Regions from separate parts of the Bacillus rugosus genome, predicted to be linked through region 2. Evidence: riboswitches for the same ligand, from Rfam matches in the RefSeq annotation. Region 2 holds a riboswitch; each other region holds the start of a gene.
The links. A riboswitch is a leader RNA that binds a small molecule or an ion and turns the genes downstream of it on or off. The one in region 2 is predicted to bind S-adenosylmethionine.
Positions count from the first base shown of each region.

Region 1: it holds a riboswitch for S-adenosylmethionine, as region 2 does, so the genes downstream of both, metK (methionine adenosyltransferase) here and mtnW (2,3-diketo-5-methylthiopentyl-1-phosphate enolase) in region 2, are expected to answer to the same signal.
Region 3: it holds a riboswitch for S-adenosylmethionine, as region 2 does, so the genes downstream of both, M0696_RS19840 (5-methyltetrahydropteroyltriglutamate--homocysteine S-methyltransferase) here and mtnW (2,3-diketo-5-methylthiopentyl-1-phosphate enolase) in region 2, are expected to answer to the same signal.
Region 4: it holds a riboswitch for S-adenosylmethionine, as region 2 does, so the genes downstream of both, M0696_RS06100 (bifunctional homocysteine S-methyltransferase/methylenetetrahydrofolate reductase) here and mtnW (2,3-diketo-5-methylthiopentyl-1-phosphate enolase) in region 2, are expected to answer to the same signal.

Region 1 is NZ_CP096590.1:3,001,521-3,007,339, forward strand. Features, by position in the region: gene alaP (alanine permease AlaP) at 1-621, opposite strand, end outside; gene asnB (asparagine synthase (glutamine-hydrolyzing)) at 758-2,656, opposite strand; gene metK (methionine adenosyltransferase) at 2,805-4,007, opposite strand; SAM riboswitch class I at 4,175-4,312, opposite strand; gene pckA (phosphoenolpyruvate carboxykinase (ATP)) at 4,510-5,819, shown strand, end outside.
Region 2 is NZ_CP096590.1:1,448,791-1,454,609, forward strand. Features, by position in the region: gene M0696_RS07425 (carbon-nitrogen family hydrolase) at 73-852, opposite strand; gene mtnE (methionine-glutamine aminotransferase) at 947-2,140, shown strand; SAM riboswitch class I at 2,182-2,282, shown strand; gene mtnW (2,3-diketo-5-methylthiopentyl-1-phosphate enolase) at 2,367-3,584, shown strand; gene mtnX (2-hydroxy-3-keto-5-methylthiopentenyl-1-phosphate phosphatase) at 3,581-4,288, shown strand; gene M0696_RS07445 (methylthioribulose 1-phosphate dehydratase) at 4,246-4,875, shown strand; gene mtnD (acireductone dioxygenase) at 4,890-5,426, shown strand; gene M0696_RS07455 (YkvA family protein) at 5,466-5,786, opposite strand.
Region 3 is NZ_CP096590.1:3,911,481-3,917,299, forward strand. Features, by position in the region: gene M0696_RS19815 (sensor histidine kinase) at 1-243, shown strand, start outside; gene yxjL (two-component system response regulator YxJL) at 230-886, shown strand; gene pepT (peptidase T) at 936-2,168, shown strand; gene M0696_RS21025 (hypothetical protein) at 2,272-2,397, shown strand; gene M0696_RS19830 (hypothetical protein) at 2,675-2,953, shown strand; gene M0696_RS19835 (LURP-one-related/scramblase family protein) at 3,126-3,614, shown strand; SAM riboswitch class I at 3,680-3,786, shown strand; gene M0696_RS19840 (5-methyltetrahydropteroyltriglutamate--homocysteine S-methyltransferase) at 3,871-5,004, shown strand; SAM riboswitch class I at 5,073-5,179, shown strand; gene M0696_RS19845 (5-methyltetrahydropteroyltriglutamate--homocysteine S-methyltransferase) at 5,257-5,819, shown strand, end outside.
Region 4 is NZ_CP096590.1:1,211,607-1,217,425, reverse strand. Features, by position in the region: gene M0696_RS06130 (BsuPI-related putative proteinase inhibitor) at 1-105, opposite strand, end outside; gene M0696_RS06125 (YitT family protein) at 124-966, opposite strand; gene M0696_RS06120 (DegV family protein) at 1,103-1,954, shown strand; gene M0696_RS06115 (DUF3784 domain-containing protein) at 1,996-2,247, opposite strand; partial or broken gene M0696_RS06110 (CvfB family protein) at 2,398-3,295, opposite strand; gene M0696_RS06105 (YajQ family cyclic di-GMP-binding protein) at 3,394-3,885, shown strand; SAM riboswitch class I at 3,993-4,110, shown strand; gene M0696_RS06100 (bifunctional homocysteine S-methyltransferase/methylenetetrahydrofolate reductase) at 4,201-5,819, shown strand, end outside.

The sequences.
Region 1 (5,819 bases), 1.6 Mb from region 2:
TTGAAGTGACAATAAGACCCCTTTTATTCCATGTGGAAAAAATCCTCCGTTGTTCCACAAGTTGCTGATTCCGGTTGCAATGCCTCCATTGCCGACCCCTGCGATGATCATCAATAAACCGACAGCAATCATAGATAAGATCGCGACAATTTTAATCAAAGCGAACCAAAATTCCAGCTCTCCGTAGGCTTTGACAGCCAAGAAATTAACACCCGTCATAATGACCAGCGCCGATAATGCCCAAATCCAGTTTGGCACGTCCGGAAACCAGTACCCCATATAAATCCCGACAGCAGTGATTTCAGCCATACAGGTTACAACCCATAAAAACCAGTAGTTCCATCCTGTTAAATAGCCTGCAAGCGGTCCCAAATAATCACGGGCATAGCGGCTGAAAGAGCCAGCGACCGGTTTTTGAATGGCCATTTCTCCAAGCGCTCTCATAATAAAAAACATGACCATGCCACTTATGGCATACGCTCCCAAAATACCCGGACCTGCTAATTGAATAGCTGATGCGGAGCCAAGGAACAATCCCACCCCTATGGCAGCTCCTAAAGACATTAAAGAAATATGCCTTTCTTCGAGTCCGCGGTGTAGCTCTTGTTTTTGTTTTTGCATGCTTTCTTCTCCCCTAGAAAAAAATATCAATAAATCATTTTTCTGAATTTTCCGTGTGGATTGGGTAAATCAATGATGATGGAGAAATAAAAGGATAATAACAAGGCTTTCGACGAATCGAAAGCCTTGTTGTCTGTTACACAAAGATGACTTCTTTAGGCTGATGGCTCAACTCTTCAGGCATATACCGTTTTTCGATATTGATGCTGTGCCAGATCATAAAGATCAGTACAGTCCAGATTTTACGGCTGTTATCAGCCTTGTCCGCACAATGATCTTCAAGAAGCTGAAGGACATAATCCTTGTGGATATAAGCATCCGTTTGGCTTTCCTGGATAATGTTCCGCACCCATTCGTTCATTTCGTTTTTCAGCCAATGACGGATCGGTACAGGGAAACCAAGTTTTTTGCGGTTTAATACGTGCTCAGGCACAATTCCTTCAGCCGCTTTGCGAAGAAGATACTTCGTCGTGCCGTTCTTCGTTTTCAGCTCATCAGGAATTTTTGAAGCGACGTCAAATACGACTTTATCCAAGAACGGCACACGCAGTTCCAAAGAATTGGCCATCGTCATTTTATCTGCTTTTAATAAAATATCCCCGCGCATCCAAGTGTGGATATCGACATATTGCATTTTGTTAATATCGCTGTATGAACTGCTTTCTGTAAAGTAAGTCTTTGTCACATCACGATATGAAAGGTTCGGATTATAATGCTTCAGCAGCTGCTTTTTAACAGATTCTTCAAAGATTTTCGCGTTACCGATATAACGATCTTGGAGCGGAGTACAGCCGCGCTCAAGCAGGCTCTTTCCTCTCATACCTTCAGGCATAACAGCCGCAACGTGCAGAAGCATCTTTTTCAGGCCTGACGGAATGCGTTCAAACGGTTTAAGCGAAAGCGGCTCACGGTAAATGTTATATCCGCCGAAGAGCTCATCCGCACCTTCACCTGATAAAGCAACCGTTACATGTTTTTTCGCTTCTTTTGCAACAAAGTACAATGGAATCGCTGCCGGATCAGCAAGCGGGTCATCAAAATGCCATACAATCTTCGGAAGCTCGTTCATGTATTCTTCAGGCGAAATGACTTTGCTGATATTTTCAATGCCAAGTGCCGCTGCAGTTTCTTTCGCTACATCGACTTCACTGAAGCCCTGCTGTTCAAATCCGACAGAGAATGTTTTTAAGCTTGGATGAAATTCCTTCGCAACGGATACAATAAAAGTAGAATCAATTCCGCCAGATAGGAATGAACCGACAGGAACGTCACTTCGCATATGAACGTTTACAGAGTCATAGATCGCGTCTCTGACTTCTTTTACAAGCTTATCTTCTTCAGTCTGAACTGGCTTAAAGTTCGCTTTAAAATACGTTTTGAATGTGATATCGCCATCCGGGCGGATTGTGAACTGTGAACCCGGCTCTACTTTTTTCACATTATCATCGAGCGTGCTTGGTTCAGGAACGAATTGGAAAGACATGTACTGCTGCAATGCTTCTTTATCTATTTCAATATCATTCTGAGCAACCATTAAACTTTTTCTCTCTGAGGCAAAATAAACCTGATCATTGATCGTTGTGTAGTACAACGGTTTAATGCCGAATGGATCTCTTGCTCCATAAAGCACATGATCGTTTTTATTCCAAATCAGAAAGGCAAACATACCGCGCAGTTTGGACGCAGCTTCTTCTTTATAGTGACGGTAAGTCGCAAGAAGAACCTCTGTGTCCGAATCCGTGTTGAATGTATACCCCTTTGCTTCAAGTTCTTCTCTCAATTCAATATAGTTATAGATTTCTCCGTTAAAGATAATCCAATATGTTTCATCTTCATATGATAAAGGCTGTCCGCCATTTTCTACATCAATAATGCTGAGCCGTCTGAAACCGAATCCAACGTGCTCATCATGGAAATATCCATCACTGTCAGGACCGCGGTGAACGATCATTTGGTTCATTTGTTTGATTAGTTCTTCTTGATCAGCGGTTTGAGCTAACGGATGCTTGTTAAAAACCCCGACAAATCCACACATAGTATTGCCTCCATAATTAAAATTGTCATCATTGAACCCCTATTTATAGACGCTGTGAATAGTATTTGGTTTCACGGTTATGTAAAAAAATAAACATGAATACAACGTAAAAAAGGGAAAGCCGCTTAACCAGTAAGCGGCTATAAAATTATTCTCCTAACGCTTCTTCACGCAGCTTCTCTGCTTTGTCTGTACGCTCCCACGGAAGATCAACATCGTGGCGTCCAAAGTGGCCGTACGCAGCAGTTTGTTTATAAATCGGACGGCGTAAATCAAGCATTTTGATAATGCCGGCAGGTCGTAAATCAAAGTTATTGCGAACAACTTCAATCAATTTTTCCTCAGAAGCTTTTCCGGAACCGAATGTGTTGATTGAGATTGACACAGGCTGTGCAACACCGATCGCGTAAGCAAGCTGTACTTCGCAAGAATCAGCAAGCTCAGCCGCAACGATGTTTTTCGCAACGTATCTCGCTGCATAAGCCGCAGAACGGTCTACCTTCGTTGCATCCTTACCTGAGAACGCGCCTCCGCCGTGGCGTGCATAGCCGCCGTACGTATCAACAATGATTTTGCGTCCTGTAAGTCCCGCATCCCCTTGAGGGCCTCCGATAACGAAACGTCCTGTAGGGTTGATGAAATATTTTGTTTCTTCATCAATCAGCTCTTCAGGAACAACCGGATTGATAACATGTTCTTTAATGTTGCGCTGGATTTGCTCAAGCGTAATTTCAGGGTGATGCTGAGTTGAAATAACAATCGCGTCAATGCGGACAGGTTTGTTATTTTCATCGTACTCAACTGTTACCTGTGTTTTGCCGTCAGGACGAAGGTACGGAAGAATATCTTCTTTACGGACTTCACTCAGGCGGCGGGCCAATTTATGAGCAAGTGAAATTGGAAGAGGCATAAGCTCTTTTGTTTCGTTGCACGCGTAACCGAACATTAAACCTTGGTCACCCGCACCGATCGCTTCAATTTCTTCATCGCTCATTGTGCCTTCACGGGCTTCAAGCGCCTGGTCTACACCCATTGCGATATCAGCAGACTGCTCGTCAATTGATGTTAAAACTGCACAAGTTTCCGCATCAAATCCGTATTTCGCACGTGTGTATCCGATTTCTTTAATGGTTTGACGAACCGTTTTCGGAATGTCAACATACGTAGATGTTGTGATCTCTCCGCTGACAAGAACCAAACCAGTTGTCACAGACGTTTCACAAGCAACACGCGCGTTAGGGTCTTTCTTTAAAATTTCATCTAAAATGCTGTCAGAAATCTGGTCACAGATTTTATCCGGATGCCCCTCCGTAACAGATTCTGATGTAAATAAACGACGATTTTTACTCATGATTTGCTTCCTCCTGCACAAGGCCTCCCGAAAGACCTTGTATATATGATACGGAACTCGCTCCCTCTTATACAATGTAACGTTATATTAGAGAATGTTAATTGGCATATTTATGAAATAAAAAAACCTTTTCCATCGAGGAAAGGGTTTGGTCTTTGTGCCTTTCACTCTTATCGCTCAAGGAATCATACAACCTTGCAACAGGTTAGCACCTTGGTTGTCTCACACAGTTGAACATAATAATAACAGAGAAACCGGTTGCTGGGCTTCATAGGGCCTGTCCCTCCGCCAGCTCGGGATAAGAGTATCCGCTCAATGAAATATCTTATCGTAAAAGGGTTTGCAATGTCAATATGATTCAGAAGAAATAGGCACCTATATTGAGGGAAAACATTGGAAAACGCACACACAAAAAACGTTAAATAGTATAGACTATTTGAAAATATATGTTATACTAATTCACAATTAGCAAAACACAAAAAACGATAAAGGAAGGTTTCATATGAACTCAGTTGATTTAACCGCTGATCTACAAGCCTTATTAACAAGCCCAAATGTGCGTCATAATTTATCAGCAGCACAGCTTACAGAAAAAGTACTATCCCGGAACGAAGGCATTTTAACTTCCACAGGCGCTGTTCGGGCGACAACAGGAGCTTATACAGGACGCTCGCCTAAAGACAAATTTATCGTGAAGGAAGAAAGCACGAAAAATAAGATCGATTGGGGTACGGTGAATCAGCCCATTTCAGAAGAAGCATTTGAGCGGCTGTACACGAAAGTTGTCAGCTATCTGAAACAGCGAGATGAGCTGTTTGTATTCGAAGGATTTGCCGGAGCAGATGAAAAATACAGGCTGCCGATCACCGTCGTAAATGAGTTCGCATGGCACAATTTATTCGCCAGACAGCTGTTTATCCGACCGGAGGGCAATGATAAGAAAACAGTTGAACAACCGTTTACCATTCTTTCTGCTCCGCATTTCAAAGCGGATCCAAAAACAGACGGCACACATTCTGAAACCTTTATTATTGTCTCTTTTGAAAAGCGGACGATTTTAATCGGCGGAACAGAGTATGCTGGAGAAATGAAGAAATCGATTTTCTCCATTATGAATTTCCTGCTCCCTGAAAGAGATATTCTATCCATGCACTGCTCTGCCAATGTCGGTGAAAAAGGCGATGTCGCCCTTTTCTTCGGACTGTCCGGAACAGGCAAGACCACCCTCTCAGCCGATGCTGACCGCAAACTGATCGGTGATGATGAACACGGCTGGTCTGACACAGGCGTCTTTAATATTGAAGGCGGATGCTACGCCAAGTGCATTCATTTAAGCGAAGAAAAGGAGCCTCAGATCTTTAACGCGATCCGCTTCGGGTCTGTTCTTGAAAATGTTGTTGTTGATGATGATACACGCGAAGCCAATTATGATGATTCCTTCTATACCGAAAACACGCGGGCGGCTTACCCGATTCATATGATTGACAACATCGTGACACCAAGCATGGCAGGCCACCCTTCAGCAATTGTATTTTTGACGGCTGATGCATTCGGAGTCCTGCCGCCGATCAGCAAACTGACGAAGGAACAGGCGATGTACCATTTCTTAAGCGGTTATACGAGCAAACTTGCTGGAACCGAACGCGGTGTGACGTCTCCTGAGACGACGTTTTCCACATGCTTCGGCTCACCATTCCTGCCGCTTCCTGCTCACGTCTATGCTGAAATGCTCGGCAAAAAGATCGATGAACACGGCGCAGACGTTTACTTGGTCAATACCGGCTGGACCGGCGGCGGCTACGGCACAGGCGA
Region 2 (5,819 bases):
TTGTTAAACAATTCTAATTTATCAGTTGATGAACATAGTAACAGGTGTTTTGTTAAGTTGTCAATAAATTTTTTAATATAAATCTTTTCTGATATCATCGAAAACAGGAATGCTCTCTCGCACCTTAACGCTTTCCTGAAGGTCGATTTCAGCTCGGACAATGCCTTCTTCCCGTCCGCCTTCAGCAAGTACACGCCCCCATGGATCAATAATCAGGCTATGCCCGGCAAATTCATTATCTGGATTTGAACCGGTACAATTGCATGCAGCGACAAAGCATTGATTTTCAATGGCCCGGGCAATTAGCAGGCTTTTCCAATGATCAAGGCGGGGAAGTGGCCATTCTGCAGAAATAAACAGCACGTTGGCACCTTTTGTTGTATGTTTTCTGATCCACTCCGGAAAACGGATATCGTAACAGATCAATCCTGAGCTTTTGACGCCATCAAGCTCAAAGTATCCGTCTTCGGAACCGGCTGATAAATACACATGCTCATCCATCAGCTGAAAAAGGTGGGCTTTTCTGTACTCTTTAACGATTTGTCCTTCCTTATCCGCGATGTACATTGTATTATAAACATCAGAATCATTTCTGACAGCGACCGATCCGGCGACAATATGAACGCCATGTTTTTTTGCTGTTTTCTTCAGCCAGCTCTGAGCAAAACGCCCGTCTTCATCAGCGAGCTCATCAAGGTTGGCCAGGTCATATCCGGTCGTCCATAATTCAGGAAGAACAAGAACATCAGCATGCTTGCTTTCTTTTTCGATCAAAAATTCAGCCTTTTTGATATTTTCCGAACGTTTACCGTATGAAATATCAAATTGAAGACAAGATATCGTCCATTTCATCTTTTTATCACTCCAAATTTTTCTTTACTTTTTTCATTTAACCATATATGATGATGGACTATCATTTCAAGATTTTTTTAGAAGGTGAGAATAGATGAAATTTGAACAGTCTCATGTATTGAAGGAATTGCCTAAACAATTCTTCGCTTCTCTGGTGCAGAAAGTGAACCAAAAGCTCGCAGAAGGGCATGACGTCATCAATCTCGGACAGGGAAATCCGGATCAGCCGACTCCGGAACATATCGTCGAGGAAATGAAACGAGCCGTTGCGGATCCTGAAAATCATAAATACTCGTCTTTTCGCGGCTCGTACAGTCTAAAATCAGCCGCAGCAGCATTTTATAAAAGAGAATACGGCATTGATCTTGACCCGGAAACTGAAGTCGCTATATTATTCGGCGGGAAAGCCGGTCTGGTCGAGCTCCCGCAATGCCTGTTGAATCCCGGAGATACGATTTTAGTTCCTGATCCGGGCTATCCTGATTACTGGTCAGGTGTCACACTCGCGAAAGCGAAAATGGAAATGATGCCGCTCGTAAAGGACAGGGCGTTTCTTCCTGATTACAGCAGCATCGCCGCCGAAGTGAGAGAACAGGCGAAATTGATGTATTTAAATTATCCGAATAATCCGACCGGAGCTATTGCTACATCTGAATTTTTTGAAGAAACGGTCAGTTTTGCGAAAGAAAACGGGATCTGTGTCGTTCACGATTTTGCTTATGGCGCTGTAGGGTTTGACGGCTGCAAACCGTTAAGCTTTTTGCAGACTGAAGGTGCGAAGGATATCGGAATTGAAATTTACACGCTGTCAAAAACGTATAACATGGCAGGGTGGCGGGTCGGCTTTGCCGTCGGAAACGCTTCGGTCATTGAAGCAATCAATCTTTATCAAGACCACATGTTTGTCAGTCTTTTCAGAGCGACTCAGGAGGCTGCAGCAGCGGCACTGCTAGCTGATCAGACGTGTGTGGCGGAGCAAAATGCCCGATATGAGAGCAGGCGAAACGCTTGGATCGCTGCATGCCGGGAAATCGGCTGGGATGTGACAGCTCCGGCAGGTTCATTTTTTGCATGGCTGCCTGTGCCTGAAGGCTATACTTCCGAGCAGTTCTCAGACCTTTTGCTGGAAAAAGCAAATGTGGCAGTTGCGGCTGGAAACGGCTTCGGAAAATATGGCGAGGGCTACGTCAGAGTCGGACTGCTGACAAGTGAAGAAAGTCTCAAAGAAGCCGCTTATCGAATTGGGAAACTGAACCTGTTTACCCAAAAAAGCATTGACAAGATTTGATAACGGTGGGATAATTCAAAATAATTTATAAAATCTATATTTTCTTATCAAGAGCAGGCAGAGGGACGAGCCCGATGAAGCCCGGCAACCGACTTATAAAGCACGGTGCTAATTCTTGCAGCTGGCGGCTGAGAGATAAGATTCGGACGAGAAACGAAACCTCTTTAGACGCGATTGCTGTTTGAAGAGGTTTTTTTATATGGATGTAAATGAAAGGAGCTCAGGCATGAGTGAGTTAATAGCAACATATCTCCTGACCGAACCGGGAGCCGATACAGAGAAAAAAGCAGAACAAATCGCAACAGGATTGACAGTAGGCTCATGGACAGATCTGCCTCTAGTGAAACAGGAGCAAATGCAAAAGCACAAGGGACGGGTGATAAAGGTCGAGGAAAGAGAGGGAACTCCTGCATCAGGAAAACAAGCGGTGATCACAATCGCCTATCCTGAAATCAATTTCTCTCAGGATATTCCGGCTTTACTGACAACAGTGTTTGGCAAGCTGTCGCTGGACGGAAAAATCAAATTACTCGATCTTCACTTCTCTGAGGCATTTAAGCGCACACTGCCGGGACCGAAGTTTGGCGTATACGGCATTCGGAAACTGCTGGGAGAGTTTGAGAGACCGCTGTTAATGAGCATATTTAAAGGGGTCATCGGAAGGGACCTGAGTGATATTAAAGAACAGCTCAGACAGCAGGCGCTTGGCGGAGTTGATTTGATTAAGGACGATGAAATTTTCTTTGAGACAGGGCTGGCGCCTTTTGAAACAAGAATTACAGAAGGAAAGCAAATATTGAAAGAAACGTATGAGCAAACCGGACATAAAACGCTGTATGCGGTCAATTTGACTGGACGCACGGCGGATCTGAAAGACAAAGCGAGACGCGCTGCCGAATTGGGGGCGGATGCACTTTTGTTTAATGTCTTTGCTTACGGCTTGGACGTCATGCAAAGCCTAGCGGAAGATCCCGAAATCGCAATCCCGATTATGGCACATCCAGCGGTCAGCGGGGCGTTTACGTCTTCTCCGTTCTACGGCTTTTCTCACGCTCTTTTGCTCGGAAAATTAAACCGGTATTGCGGTGCTGACTTTAGTCTCTTCCCATCTCCATACGGTTCGGTTGCGCTTCCAAAAGAAGATGCGCTGGCGATTCATGAAGAATGTGTGAGAGAGGATGCCTTTAACCAAACATTTGCCGTTCCGTCAGCAGGCATTCATCCTGGCATGGTTCCGCTTTTAATGCGGGATTTCGGTATAGATCATATTATTAACGCCGGGGGAGGCGTACACGGACATCCAAACGGTGCCCAAGGCGGGGGCAAAGCGTTCAGAGCCATAATTGATGCTGTCTTAGAAGCCCAGCCGATTGATGAAAAAGCCGAACAATGCAAGGATCTGAAGCTCGCGCTTGATAAATGGGGAAAGGTTGAAGCCGTATGACGACTCGAAAGCCTTTAATTATTTGTGATTTTGACGGAACCATCACGATGAACGACAACATTATAAGCATCATGAAAACATTCGCTCCGCCGGAGTGGACGGCATTAAAAGACGGCGTCCTTTCCAAAACGCTGTCAATCAAAGAAGGTGTCGGGCGGATGTTCGGCCTTCTGCCCAGCAGTTTAAAAGAAGAGATTACAAGATTTGTATTGGAAGATGCAAAAATCAGGGAAGGCTTTCGGGAATTTGTAGCGTTTATCAATGAGCATGAGCTGCCGTTTTATATCGTAAGCGGAGGAATGGACTTTTTTGTATATCCTTTGCTTGAAGGCATTGTGGAAAAAGATCGTATTTATTGCAACCATGCGTCATTTGACAGTGACTATATTCATATTGATTGGCCTCATTCCTGTAAAGGGACTTGCAGCAATCAATGCGGGTGCTGCAAGCCGTCGGTGATACATGAACTTTCTGAGCCAAACCAATATATCATCATGATCGGTGACTCGGTTACAGATGTGGAGGCGGCAAAGCTGTCAGACCTTTGCTTTGCAAGAGATTATTTATTAAACGAATGCCGGGAGCGGAACCTGAATCATCTCCCGTATCAAGATTTTTATGAGATAAGAAAAGATATCGAGAATGTAACGGAGGTACAGGAATGGCTGCAAAACAAGAACGCTGGAGAGAACTCGCTGAAGTAAAACGGGAATTGGCAGAAAGAGATTGGTTTCCGGCGACTAGCGGCAATCTGTCTATTAAAGTTTCTGATGAGCCTTTAACATTTCTCGTCACTGCAAGCGGAAAAGATAAACGCAAACAAACGGATGAAGATTTTCTGCTGGTGGATCAAAACGGAGAACCTGCCGAAAGCGGGCATTCTCTAAAACCGTCAGCGGAAACGCTTTTGCACACACATTTGTACAATAAAACAAATGCCGGATGCTGCCTGCACGTCCATACGGTAAACAATAATGTAATCTCAGAGCTATACGGAGACCAAAAGAAAATCACATTCAGAGGCCAGGAAATAATAAAAGCGCTCGGCCTGTGGGAAGAGGATGCAGAAGTGACCATTCCGATCATTGAAAATCCAGCTCATATTCCGATGCTCGCAGCTCTGTTTGCGGAAGAGGTCTCAGAGGATTCAGGAGCTGTTCTGATCCGAAATCACGGTATTACAGCTTGGGGCAGAACAGCATTTGAAGCAAAAAGAGTCCTTGAAGCATATGAATTTTTGTTCAGCTACCATTTGAAATTGAAAACACTCCAGCACCAGCTGGTTAAATAAAAGGAGGAACTGAAATGGCAACAATTCGAATTCATGATGAGGCAAATACAACGATTGAAAATCAAGAGGAAGTAGCAAGCTTTCTGGACAGTCAAGAGGTTATTTATGAGCAATGGGATATTGCGAAGCTACCGGAACAGCTTTCAGAGAAATATGATCTGACAGAAGAAGAAAAACAGCAAATCCTTAATACCTTTGAAACTGAAATTAAAGATATCTCAGCACGCCGCGGCTACAAAGCACAGGATGTTATTTCACTGTCAGACAGCAATCCGAAACTTGATGAACTGCTTGAGAATTTTAAAAGAGAGCATCACCATACAGACGATGAGGTTCGTTTTATCGTTAGCGGACATGGCATTTTTGTCATTCAGGGCAAGGACGGCACGTTTTTTGATGTCCGTTTAAACCCTGGAGATTTAATCTCCGTGCCTGAAAATATCCGCCATTACTTCACACTTCAGGAGGACCGCAAAGTTGTCGCGGTGAGAATCTTTGTCACAACTGAAGGCTGGGTTCCGATTTATGAAAAAGACAGCGTGAATCAGTAAGCAGAAAAAGCCCCGTTCATCGAACGGGGCTTTTTATATTTATTGCAAACGCCACTTTTCATATTGTGACATTTCTTTTTTAATCAGCGTCCAAATCAAACCTAATACAGCTGCATCATCAATGATCCCTAGACCGAGGATAACGTCTGGAATGATATCGAGTGGCATGGCGATATATAAGATGGCAGCAGTTAGAAGAAAAAGCGTTTTTACCTGTGAACGGGGATAATTGCCGTTTCTCCAATCCCGAATCATTTGTAAAAAAACAGTAATGTGCTGAATACATTTTTTTCGGTTTTTCCTTTTTAAAATCGCTTTTCCGCCTGCCGCTCCGAGCATTATTGCTTTCTTTTTCTTCATCGGGCATACCTCCTGCCTGGCGGCGTGTTTAAG
Region 3 (5,819 bases), 1.7 Mb from region 2:
AATGCTACCCATGCGGCTGCCGTCATTTCTAACGACGAGACCAATCTTTATGTCACAATCACCGATGACGGACAATTCACCGGCAATCTTACTTATGGATTTGGGCTGACAGGAATGAAAGAGCGCGCTGAAAAAGCAGGCGGTTCCCTGTCTCTCAGTGCCATACAGCCGAGCGGCCTGCAAATTGAGTTGTCACTGCCGCTCACGACAACGAATAAGGAGCAAAAAGATGAACAAAGATAAAATACGCGTCGCACTTGCCGATGATCAGCCGCTTGTGCGTGAAGGCTTCCGCTATGTCATCAACGCACAGCCGGATATGACGGTTTCCGGTGAGGCCGGCGACGGTCACGGAATCATTGCACTGGCAAAGCAAACAAAACCCGACGTCATCCTCATGGATGTCCAAATGCCACATTGCTCGGGCATTGAAGCGGCGAAAGACATTATGTCCGCACATCCAGATACAAAGATTGTCATTTTAACAACCTTTGATACCGAGGAGTATGTATTTGAAGGCATCCGCGCGGGCGCAGTCGGCTATCTGCTGAAGGATACGCTTCCTGAAGAATTGATTGACGCCATTCGCGCCGCGGCCAGAGGCGAAGCGATTTTCCGCACAGTCACAGCCGCTAAAATTATTAGTGAGACATTCCGCGCGAAACAACAGCCTCATGCTGAAGAATTGGCAGAGCCATTTACCAAAAGAGAGCTCGAGGTTCTTCAGCAAATGGCCTATGGGTTGAGAAATGAAGAGATTGCTGAAAAGCTTTTCGTCAGCGAAAGCACTGTGAAAACCCATGTGCACCGCATCCTGCAAAAATGCAACGCTCAAGACCGGACACAGGCAGTTGTTTTTGCCATTCGAAACGGTATTGTGCAATAGAAATCTCTCATCCCGCCATGATAAAATAAGACAAAGGAGATGATTGGAAATGAAAGAAGAAATCATTGAACGGTTTACTACATACGTAAAAGTCGATACACAGTCCGATGAATCCGTTGATACCTGCCCTTCCACACCCGGCCAATTGACTTTAGGAAACATGCTCGTTGATGAATTGAAGTCCATTGGCATGCAGGATGCAGCCATTGATGAAAACGGCTATGTCATGGCGACTCTTCCCTCCAATACTGAAAAAGATGTGCCGACAATCGGCTTTCTCGCTCACGTCGACACCGCCACAGACTTTACCGGCAAAAACGTGAATCCGCAAATCATTGAAAGCTACGATGGAAAAGACATCGTTCTTAATGAACAGCTGCAGGTCATTCTGTCGCCTGATCAATTCCCAGAACTGCCCGGCTATAAAGGCCATACACTCATCACTACAGACGGCACAACCCTTCTTGGCGCAGACAATAAGGCCGGTATCGCTGAAATCATGACAGCTATGGATTACCTCATCAAACACCCTGAAATCAAGCACGGCACAATCAGAGTCGCCTTTACGCCTGATGAAGAAATCGGCAGAGGCCCGCACAAGTTTGATGTAAAACGATTTAATGCGTCCTTTGCCTACACAGTTGACGGCGGCCCGCTCGGTGAGCTTGAATACGAAAGCTTCAATGCCGCTGCCGCAAAAATCACCATCAAAGGCAACAACGTACATCCCGGAACGGCAAAAGGGAAAATGATCAACTCTGCGAAAATCGCAATGAAGCTCAACAGCCTGCTGCCGGCAGACGAAGCGCCTGAATATACAGAAGGCTACGAAGGCTTCTACCACCTGCTGTCGATTCAAGGGGATGTAGAGGACACAAAACTCCACTACATTATCAGAGACTTTGACAAAGATCACTTCCAAAGCAGAAAAGAAACAATGAAGCGTGTTGTTGAAGAACTTCAAAACGAATACGGCCATGACCGGATTCAGCTTGATATGAACAACCAATACTACAACATGAGAGAGAAAATTGAACCTGTCATTGAAATTGTCAACATTGCCAAGCAAGCAATGGAAAACCTCGGCATCGAACCGAAGATTTCTCCAATTCGCGGCGGCACAGACGGATCCCAGTTGTCCTACATGGGACTCCCGACACCAAATATCTTCACCGGCGGGGAAAACTTCCACGGCAAATTTGAATACATCTCAGCCGATAACATGGTGAAAGCCGTAAATGTCATCGTTGAGATTGCAAAACTGTTTGAAGAACAGGCGTAATACCAAAAGCCAGTCCAAAAAGGGCTGGTTTTTTTGCGTAAATATGAAACATTTTTAATCCATTCTCCGTAAAACAAGTATCAACACATGAGGAGGAAAAACAATGACAAAACATGCTATCGCTACAAAGAGTCTATTGAAAAAATGGATTATGACCAGGCCGCTTAAAATGCAAAAGAAATCGAGCCCATTTCAAAAAATCAGAAAAATGTTCAAACGCTTCTTCTGATCAGTCATCCTAATCCCCAAAACTACAATCTGCATTCCCCCGTACCGCCCAAATGCTCCGTAATTTGGGTTTTTTGTGTTTGATTCCGAAAAATAGGGTATAAACCTAACAAGCAAGAAAACAGCACCCAAAAACAGAAAAATAGAATTATGTAAATTTAGGTTAAAAGTTGTATAAAGGAATTTATTTTATCGTCGATAGTAACTATAGAACCAATCACCACATGAGCAATCACCAATTTGCAAGACTATTTTCAGGTTATCAGGTTAGACTGTTTTTGAGGGGCAGCTATTTATTTTTAACCAATTTGGAATTTTTTGAATACTTTTTGACGTTTTATCCGTACAATAGAGAATACCAAAACTTTTTTTGGGAGGAATGTATAATGATCCTTTTTATTATCATCGCATTATGCGGCTATCTTCTTTTTTCTTTCAGCAAGGACAATCGCCGCAAACCGCAAAAGACAAGCCCTCTTCCAGCAGCCGCACCTCATCACAACAACCTAATCGACCTTGACGCGATCCGCCAAAAACGCCGGATGCATCTTTCCTAATACTATATTTCAAAAGAAAGGCTGCTGAACGATGCAGCCTTTTTTAATTTAGAAACATTAATTACTCGTAAAAAACGGTCAGCGCGTTTCTGGTCACTAGATTGGAAACTTGAAACCTTTTTGCCCCCTGGCCGTAATCTCTTATAAGGCAAATCAAAAGGAGACTTCAGCAATGATCGAATTATTTATGAAACAAAAGATGTTCTCGTTTAAAGATGCATTTCACATTTATGACCGGGATGAACAAGAGACATTCAAGGTCGAGGGCCGGTTCTTTTCGTTAGGGGACTCGCTACAAATGACAGACTCAACCGGAAAAACACTCGTTTCCATAGAACAAAAAGTAATGTCTTTATTGCCGCGATATGTGATTTCAATTGGCGGGGAAACAGTTTGTGAGGTCACGAAGAAACTGACGTTTTTCAATCCAAAATTTGAAATTTCTAAGCTCAACTGGGAAATTGATGGTGACTTGTGGAAGGATGAATTCCAGCTGACAGATGGAAAGAATGTCCGGATGTCGGTGAGCAAGAAGTGGCTGAGCTGGGGTGATTCGTATCATCTGCAGATTGCAAATGAGGAAGATGTGCTGATCTGCACAGCCATCGCTATCGTGCTTGATATGGTATTATATGACGATGAAGATGAAAGTATTTTCTAAAAAGGCATTGACAATTGAGCCAAAAGTAATAATATTAAGATAATTGAAATCTGAATATGAAGATTACCTTATCAAGAGAGGTGGAGGGACTGGCCCTATGATACCCGGCAACCGCTGTTTCAAACAGAATGGTGCTAAATCCTTTAGAACATTGCGTTCTTGCAGATGAGGCGGAGATTTGACCATTCAAGCTCTTCCTTACTCAAAGGAAGAGCTTTTTTTATGCTCAACACATTACAGAAAAGAGGCGAATGACATGGCTCAACAAACAAATGTTGCAGGACAAAAAACAGAAAAACAACACAAAGCTCCTTTCCGTGCCGATCATGTCGGCAGTTTACTGCGATCTGCTCCGATAAAAGAAGCCCGGCAGAAAAAAGCGGCCGGCGAGATCACCGCTGATCAGCTTCGTGATATCGAAAATCAAGAAATCACCCGCATTGTAGAAAAACAAAAAGAAATCGGTCTCGATGTGGTAACAGATGGGGAATTCCGCCGATCTTGGTGGCATTATGATTTCCTGGAAGGGCTTGATGGTGTGGAACCGTTCATCCCGTCTGAAGGGATTCAGTTCCATAATGCGAAAACAAAAGCACGCAGCATCAAAGTGACGGGAAAACTCGATTTTACGAGCCACCCAGCGCTTGTCGATTATCAATTTTTACATGAGATTGCCGGCGACGCGACCCCAAAATTGACGATTCCGAGCCCGAATATGCTGTTTTTCGGTGAAAAGGCGGATAAAGGGTTTTATGACGACCAAGAGGAATACTTTCATGATCTGGCCCAAGCGTATAAAAAAGCAATCAGAGCTTTCTATGATGCTGGATGCCGCTATCTTCAGCTTGATGATACGTCATGGTCTCTCTTCTTTGAGGAAAAAGGCAGAGAGGTTGTTCGGGCGCTTGGCGGCGATCCAGAAACATTGCCTGCCTTGTTCGCCAAAACGATTAACGATGCAGTAGCAGACCGGCCTGATGATTTAGCAATCACGATGCACATTTGCCGCGGCAACTTCCGTTCAACATGGGCGGCATCAGGAGGCTATGATGCTGTAGCTGAAACGATTTTGGATGGCTTACATTTGGACGGGCTGTTCTTAGAATACGATGATGACCGCTCCGGAAATTTTGATCCGCTCCGTTTCGTGAAACGCAAGGATCTCCAGATTGTACTCGGCTTGATCACATCGAAAAATGGAGAGCTTGAAAATCCTGAGGATGTGAAACGCCGAATCAATGAAGCGGCGCGCTTTGTGAGCCTGGATCAGCTGTGCCTCAGCCCGCAGTGCGGTTTCGCCTCTACTGAAGAAGGCAATCTTTTGACAGAGGAGCAGCAATGGGCGAAGCTGCGCCATGTCATCGACATCGCCAACGATGTGTGGAGATAATCTATCATTGACAGAAACAGAAAATGTGTGAATAATAGATACTATCAGAAAATTTCATAAAAAGGTTTTCCTTATCAAGAGAGGTGGAGGGACTGGCCCTGCGATACCCGGCAACCGCTGTTTAACAGAATGGTGCTAAATCCTTTAGAGCAATGATTGCTCTTGAAGATAAGGTTGAGATTGTCACACAAGCTCTTCCTTATCCAAAGGAAGAGCTTTTTTATATTCGAATGGAAAGAAGGAATGAACAACATGTCACAACAAACAACACCCGCAGAACAAAAATCACTTCAAAGAAAAAAACCGCCGTTTCGCGCGGATCAAGTCGGAAGCCTGCTGAGGTCTGAGCCCGTCAAAAAAGCACGGCTGCAAAAAGCGGCAGGCGAGATTACAGCTGAGCAGCTTCGCCAAATCGAAAACGATGAAATCATCCGCATTGTGGAAAAACAGAAGGAAACCGGCCTGAACGTGGTGACAGACGGTGAATTCCGCAGAGCATGGTGGCATTTTGATTTTCTGGAAAACCTGGATGGCGTTGAGCCGTTTACTCCTGAGCAGGGCATTCAATTTCATAACGTACAGACAAAAGCACGCGGCATTAAAGTCACAGGTGATATCGACTTTTCAACTCACCCAATGCTTGAAGATTACTCATTTCTCCATAGCATTGCCGGTGACGCGACGCCAAAGATGACGATCCCAAGCCCGAATATGCTGTTTTTCCGCGGAAAACTGGAAAAGGATGCATACAAAAACGACTATCATCTTTTCCAGCACGATGTATCCAAAGCATATAAAAAAGCGATTCAAGCGTT
Region 4 (5,819 bases), 240 kb from region 2:
ATTCTCCATTCCGCCTGATACCTCCTTATCGGGTTCTGTCTGCTCATCTTTCCCGCAGCCTATCAAAAGCAGCACGGGCAGGAGCATCACAAGCAGCCGTTTCACGACTTCCACCTGCTTTCGTCAGTCTTTTCTAAAGAATCCAAAAATCCCTGTCGTTTGAACAATGTTCGTAAATGCTTTCGGATCAACTTCTTTGACGATCTTCTCTAAATCGTACAATTCGTACCTTGTGATGACGATAATCATCATTTCTTTCTGTTCGTTCGTAAAAGCTCCTTTGGCCGGAACAGTTGTGATGCCGCGCACCATTTTTCCGTAAATGGCTTCTTTGATTTCGTCCGCTTTTTTCGTCACGATCATCGCCGTGAGCTTCATATGGCGGGTGTGAATGGCGTCGATCACCCTAGTTGTCACATACAGTGTTACCAGGGTATATAATGCTTTCTCCCAACCTTGCAATAATCCTGCCGTCAAGATGATAATCCCGTTCAGAATGAAGAAATATGTGCCGACGGGTTTATCCTTCCACTTTGCAAGCACCATGGCGACGATATCGAGCCCACCTGTCGAAGCGCCGTATTTTAATGTTAAGCCGATACCGACCGCTGAAATGACGCCGCCGAACACCGCGTTCAGCAAAATATCATGTGACAGGCTTGTTTCCGGCAGGATCCCCATAAACACAGTAGTGAGTGCGACACTTAAAATGCTGTACACCGTAAACGATTTGCCGACTTTCAGCCACCCTAAAATACCGACCGGAATGTTTAAGAGGAACAAGAGCGTTCCCGTCGATATGTAAAAGGGGGCATATTGAACAATGACGCTTGATAAAAGCTGGGCGACACCCGTAAATCCGCTGGCATATACATCTGCCGGAATCAAAAATAAGTTCAGCCCGGCCGCATTGAGTAAAGCGCCGATGATGACGATGAGTAATTTTTTTGTTTGATCTAGTACCATGGCATGTTCCTCCGCTCTTTCTTCTTTATATGTTTTCCCTTAAAACAAATATTTGAACACGATTTTGGCAAATTAATATGATATAGTTGGCTTAACTCTTGTGATAACGAGCGATAACGGAAAGAAGGGAAGCAATATGACAGTTCATCTCATCGCTGACAGCGCCGCCGATCTGCCACGTTCTTATTTTGAAGAAAACAACATCGGCTTTATTCCGCTCAGAGTTTCTCTCGGCGATAAAGAATACGAAGATGCAGTCACGATTGATGCGGATCAAATATTTGAAGCGATGCAAAATGGAGAAACGCCTAAGACGTCCCAAGCCTCACCGCAAACGATTAAAAATGTGTTTTTGCAATATGCCGAAACAGGTGATCCCGCTCTTTACATTGCCTTTTCCTCAGGCCTCTCCGGCACGTATCAGACAGCTGTGATGATGGCCAATGAAGTGAAGGAGGAATTCCCTGGTTTCGATTTACGGGTCATTGATTCCAAATGTGCTTCATTAGGATACGGCCTGGCTGTCCGGCATGCTGCCGATCTCTGTATCAACGGGAATACAATACAAGAAATTGAAACGTCTGTAAAGAACTTTTGCAACCAGCTTGAGCACATTTTTACTGTTGATGATTTAACGTATCTCGCAAGAGGCGGCCGAATCTCCAAAACGTCCGCTTTTGTCGGCGGCCTGCTGAATATTAAACCGCTGCTTCAGATGGAAGACGGCAAGCTTGTGCCTCTGGAAAAAATCCGCGGACAGAAAAAACTTTTCAAACGAATCATCGAACTAATGAAAGAACGCGGTGATGATTGGGGCAATCAAACCGTGGGGATCAGCTACGCTGCGAACGAAGAAAAAGCCATTGACATGAAAGATTTGATTGAAGATGAATTCAAGCCGAAAGAGATCATCATGCATCCAATCGGTTCTACGATCGGCTCGCACGCCGGCCCCGGCACATTAGCCGTATTCTTTTTAAGAAAATGAGCAAACAAAAACCTCCAGACATTTGATATATGCTGGAGGTTTTATATTAATTTTTTATTTACATAAATGATAACTCCAGCTCCATATGCTAAAATCATTGGCGGAATCAGCTGATCTTGTCCTTGGAATGAGATAAAACCGTTTAAAAGAATAAAGATCCCTGAATTTAGAAAAAAGTATCCCGCAATTCTAGCCAGACGGTCTTTGTCACGTATCCGGGATTCACGGAAACCGGACAATATCCATGTTTGCTTTTTAATTCCTGCCATATAAGCAATCCAAAAGAAAAGCATCGCAATCAAGATCAATAAAAAATCGATGCGAATGTACACGACATCTCCCCCTATCTTTTTACTGACAAAACAATCTGTCTCCTAATGATACGTAACAGAATTTTATTTGTGAAGTTTTTATATAAAAAAATAGAGGGCCTGTACGGCCCTCTATTTTTTCTCGTATGTCCATCCGTCTTCCTGATACACTTTTCCGTTTTTCATCAAATGGCCAAGCGCGCGCTTAAAGGCGGCTTTGCTCATGTTAAAACGTTCTCTGATATCGTCAGGCTGGCTTTTGTCGCTGTACGGCATAGCGCCGTTTCTTGTTCTCATATACGTTAAAATGTACTCGGCATCCACAGACAATGCATCCTGTTTTCTCGGGAGCAGCGACATGTTGACTGAGCCGTCTTCTTTTACTTGAATCACCCGTCCCGTGATTCTTGAGCCGAGTCTTGGTTCCTCTTTTCTTTCTGACGGATGGATAAAACCGCGGATACCATCGTCTGTGATGATAAATGAACCCGTTGCGATTAATCTGTACACCGTACCTGTCAGCTCTTTATTCATCAGATCTTCTGAAGCGTCGGTAAACAGTTCGCTTATAATATCCTCCGGTGCTGGTTTGGCAAACATGCGCCCCCGATTCGTCACTTTGAGCATACAGTAAAGTTTATCCCCTTTTTGCGGCCAGACCTCCTCGTATGGCGGCAAATGCTCAGTTGCAACAAGCGCGTCCTTAGATAAGCCAATATCAACGAAAACGCCCATATCTTCCACTTTATCCACCACTTCGACCCAGCCGTACTCATCAGCGCTGATGACCGGAATTTTCATCGTAGCCGCAAGTCTTTCCTGCTGGTCGACATATATAAAGACCTCTACCTCATCCCTGTCTTCGATATCCTCAGTTATTTCACTGTTATGTAAGAGAATCGTATCTTCTCCGTCGGTTAAAAAGTAACCGAAGTCAGTTTGGTGATCTATACTCAAGGTTAATTGCTGCCCTGGTCTCATGCTATCGTCCTTCCTGTTCCGCTTATTTTTATGCGGATTCTGTTAACATTTTTTCCAATCATCACAAATTGATTCTTTGTTCTGTTGGAAGTTTCTCTTTATTCTACTATAATCGACACATAAGTTAAATGTTATGGAGGTTTTCATATGGCAAAAGAAAGTTCATTCGATATTGTATCCCAGGTGGAATTGCCAGAAGTGCAAAATGCGATTCAAATTGCGCTGAAAGAAATCAGCACACGCTATGACTTTAAAGGAAGCAAAAGCGACATTTCGTTAGATAAAGAGGAGCTTGTTCTCGTTTCTGATGACGAATTTAAATTAAGCCAGCTCAAAGATGTGCTGGTCAGTAAATTGATTAAACGAAACGTGCCGACAAAAAATATTGATTACGGCAAGGTTGAAAGCGCGTCAGGCGGAACGGTGCGCCAGCGTGCAAAGCTTGTTCAAGGCATTGACAAGGACAACGCCAAAAAAATCAATACCATCATCAAAAACTCCGGACTGAAAGTAAAGTCTCAAGTGCAGGATGATCAAGTGCGTGTCACCGGAAAAAACAAGGATGACCTGCAGCAGATTATCACAGCAGTACGGGGCGCAGATCTGCCAATTGACGTTCAATTTATAAATTTCAGATAAATTTTCTGAATCCTATTGATTATTGTCTTTATTTTCGGTAAATTTGGAGAAAGGGAAAACGCCAGGCATCTTTTGGCAGCTCCTGAACATGTAAAATTTCATATCCGTTCTTATCAAGAGAAGCAGAGGGACTGGCCCGACGAAGCTTCAGCAACCGGTGTAATGGCGATCAGCCATGACCAAGGTGCTAAATCCAGCAAGCTCGAACAGCTTGGAAGATAAGAAGAGACAAAATCACCGACAAAGTCTTCTTCTTAAGAGGACTTTTTTTATTTCTCTTTTTTCCTTGCTGAATGTGAATAAAGGAGGCAGACAATGGGACTTTTAGAAGATTTGCAAAAACAGGTGTTAATCGGCGACGGCGCCATGGGGACGCTCCTCTACTCCTACGGCATTGACAGATGCTTTGAGGAGCTCAACATTTCAAAGCCGGAGGAAATTCAGCGCATACATAAAGCGTACGTTGAGGCTGGAGCCAACATCATTCAAACTAATACGTACGGGGCCAATTATATTAAATTATCCAGACACGGGCTTGAGGATGACATCAAAAAAATGAATCAGGAGGCGGTAAAAATCGCGCGGGCTTCAGCAGGCGATGCGTACGTGCTGGGGACGATGGGCGGCATCCGCACCTTTAATAAAAATGCGTACAGCCTTGACGAAATCAAACGCAGCTTTCGCGAGCAGCTGTACCTGCTGCTGCATGAGGAGCCGGATGGGCTGCTGTTAGAAACGTATTATGATTTGGAAGAAGCCCGTGAAGTGCTGAAAATCGCGCGCAAAGAGACTGACCTTCCGATTATGCTTAATGTCTCCATGCATGAGCAAGGTGTACTGCAGGACGGAACACCGCTTTTTGAAGCATTGCGATCGATTGCGGATCTCGGAGCTGATATCGCCGGCATTAACTGCCGGCTCGGCCCTTATCACATGATTGAAGCGCTTAGCGAAGTGCCGATTTTTGATGATGTGTTCTTATCAGTTTATCCGAACAGCAGTCTCCCCTCGCTTGAAGAAGGCCGGCTCGTCTATGAAACAGACGACACGTATTTTCAAAACAGCGCGTCAGAATTCCGCAAGCAAGGCGCACGGATTATCGGCGGCTGCTGCGGCACCACGCCGAATCACATCCGGGCGATGGCGGAAGCGATTGGCGGGCTTGCTCCGATTACAGAAAAAGAAGTCAAAACCCGGCCTAAGGAATTCATTTCTGTTCAGGATGAGCGCACAGAACCGGGCCTGAATGAGATCGCAGCGGTAAAACGCTCCATTATCGTAGAGCTGGATCCGCCGAAAAAATTGAGCTTTGACAAATTTCTGTCCGCCGCTGCTGAATTAAAAGAAGCGGGAATCGATGCCCTAACGCTCGCTGACAATTCCCTAGCGACCCCGCGGATCAGCAATGTTGCCTGCGGCGCCCTTGTGAAGCAGCAGCTTGATATGCGCTCTCTTGTCCATATTACGTGCCGTGACCGAAATATTATCGGCTTGCAGTCACACTTAATGGGTCTTGATACGTTAGGGCTGAATGACGTGCTGGCCATCACGGGCGACCCTTCTAAAATCGGGGATTTTCCGGGTGCCACGTCTGTTTATGATTTAACATCCTTTGATTTAATCAGGCTGATCAAACAGTTCAATGAAGGGCTGTCCCTGTCTGGAAAGCCGCTTGGCAAGAAAACGAATTTCTCAGTCGCAGCCGCATTTAATCCTAACGTCCGCCACCTGGATAAAGCGGTAAAACGGCTGGAGAAAAAAATAGATTGCGGCGCCGATTATTTTGTTTCACAGCCTGTCTATTCCGAACAGCAGCTTGTCGATATCCATAACGAAACAAAGCATCTGCAGACGCCGATCTATATCGGAATTATGCCGCTTACTAGCAGCCGGAATGCTGAATTCATCCACAATGAAATTCCGGGCATTAAGCT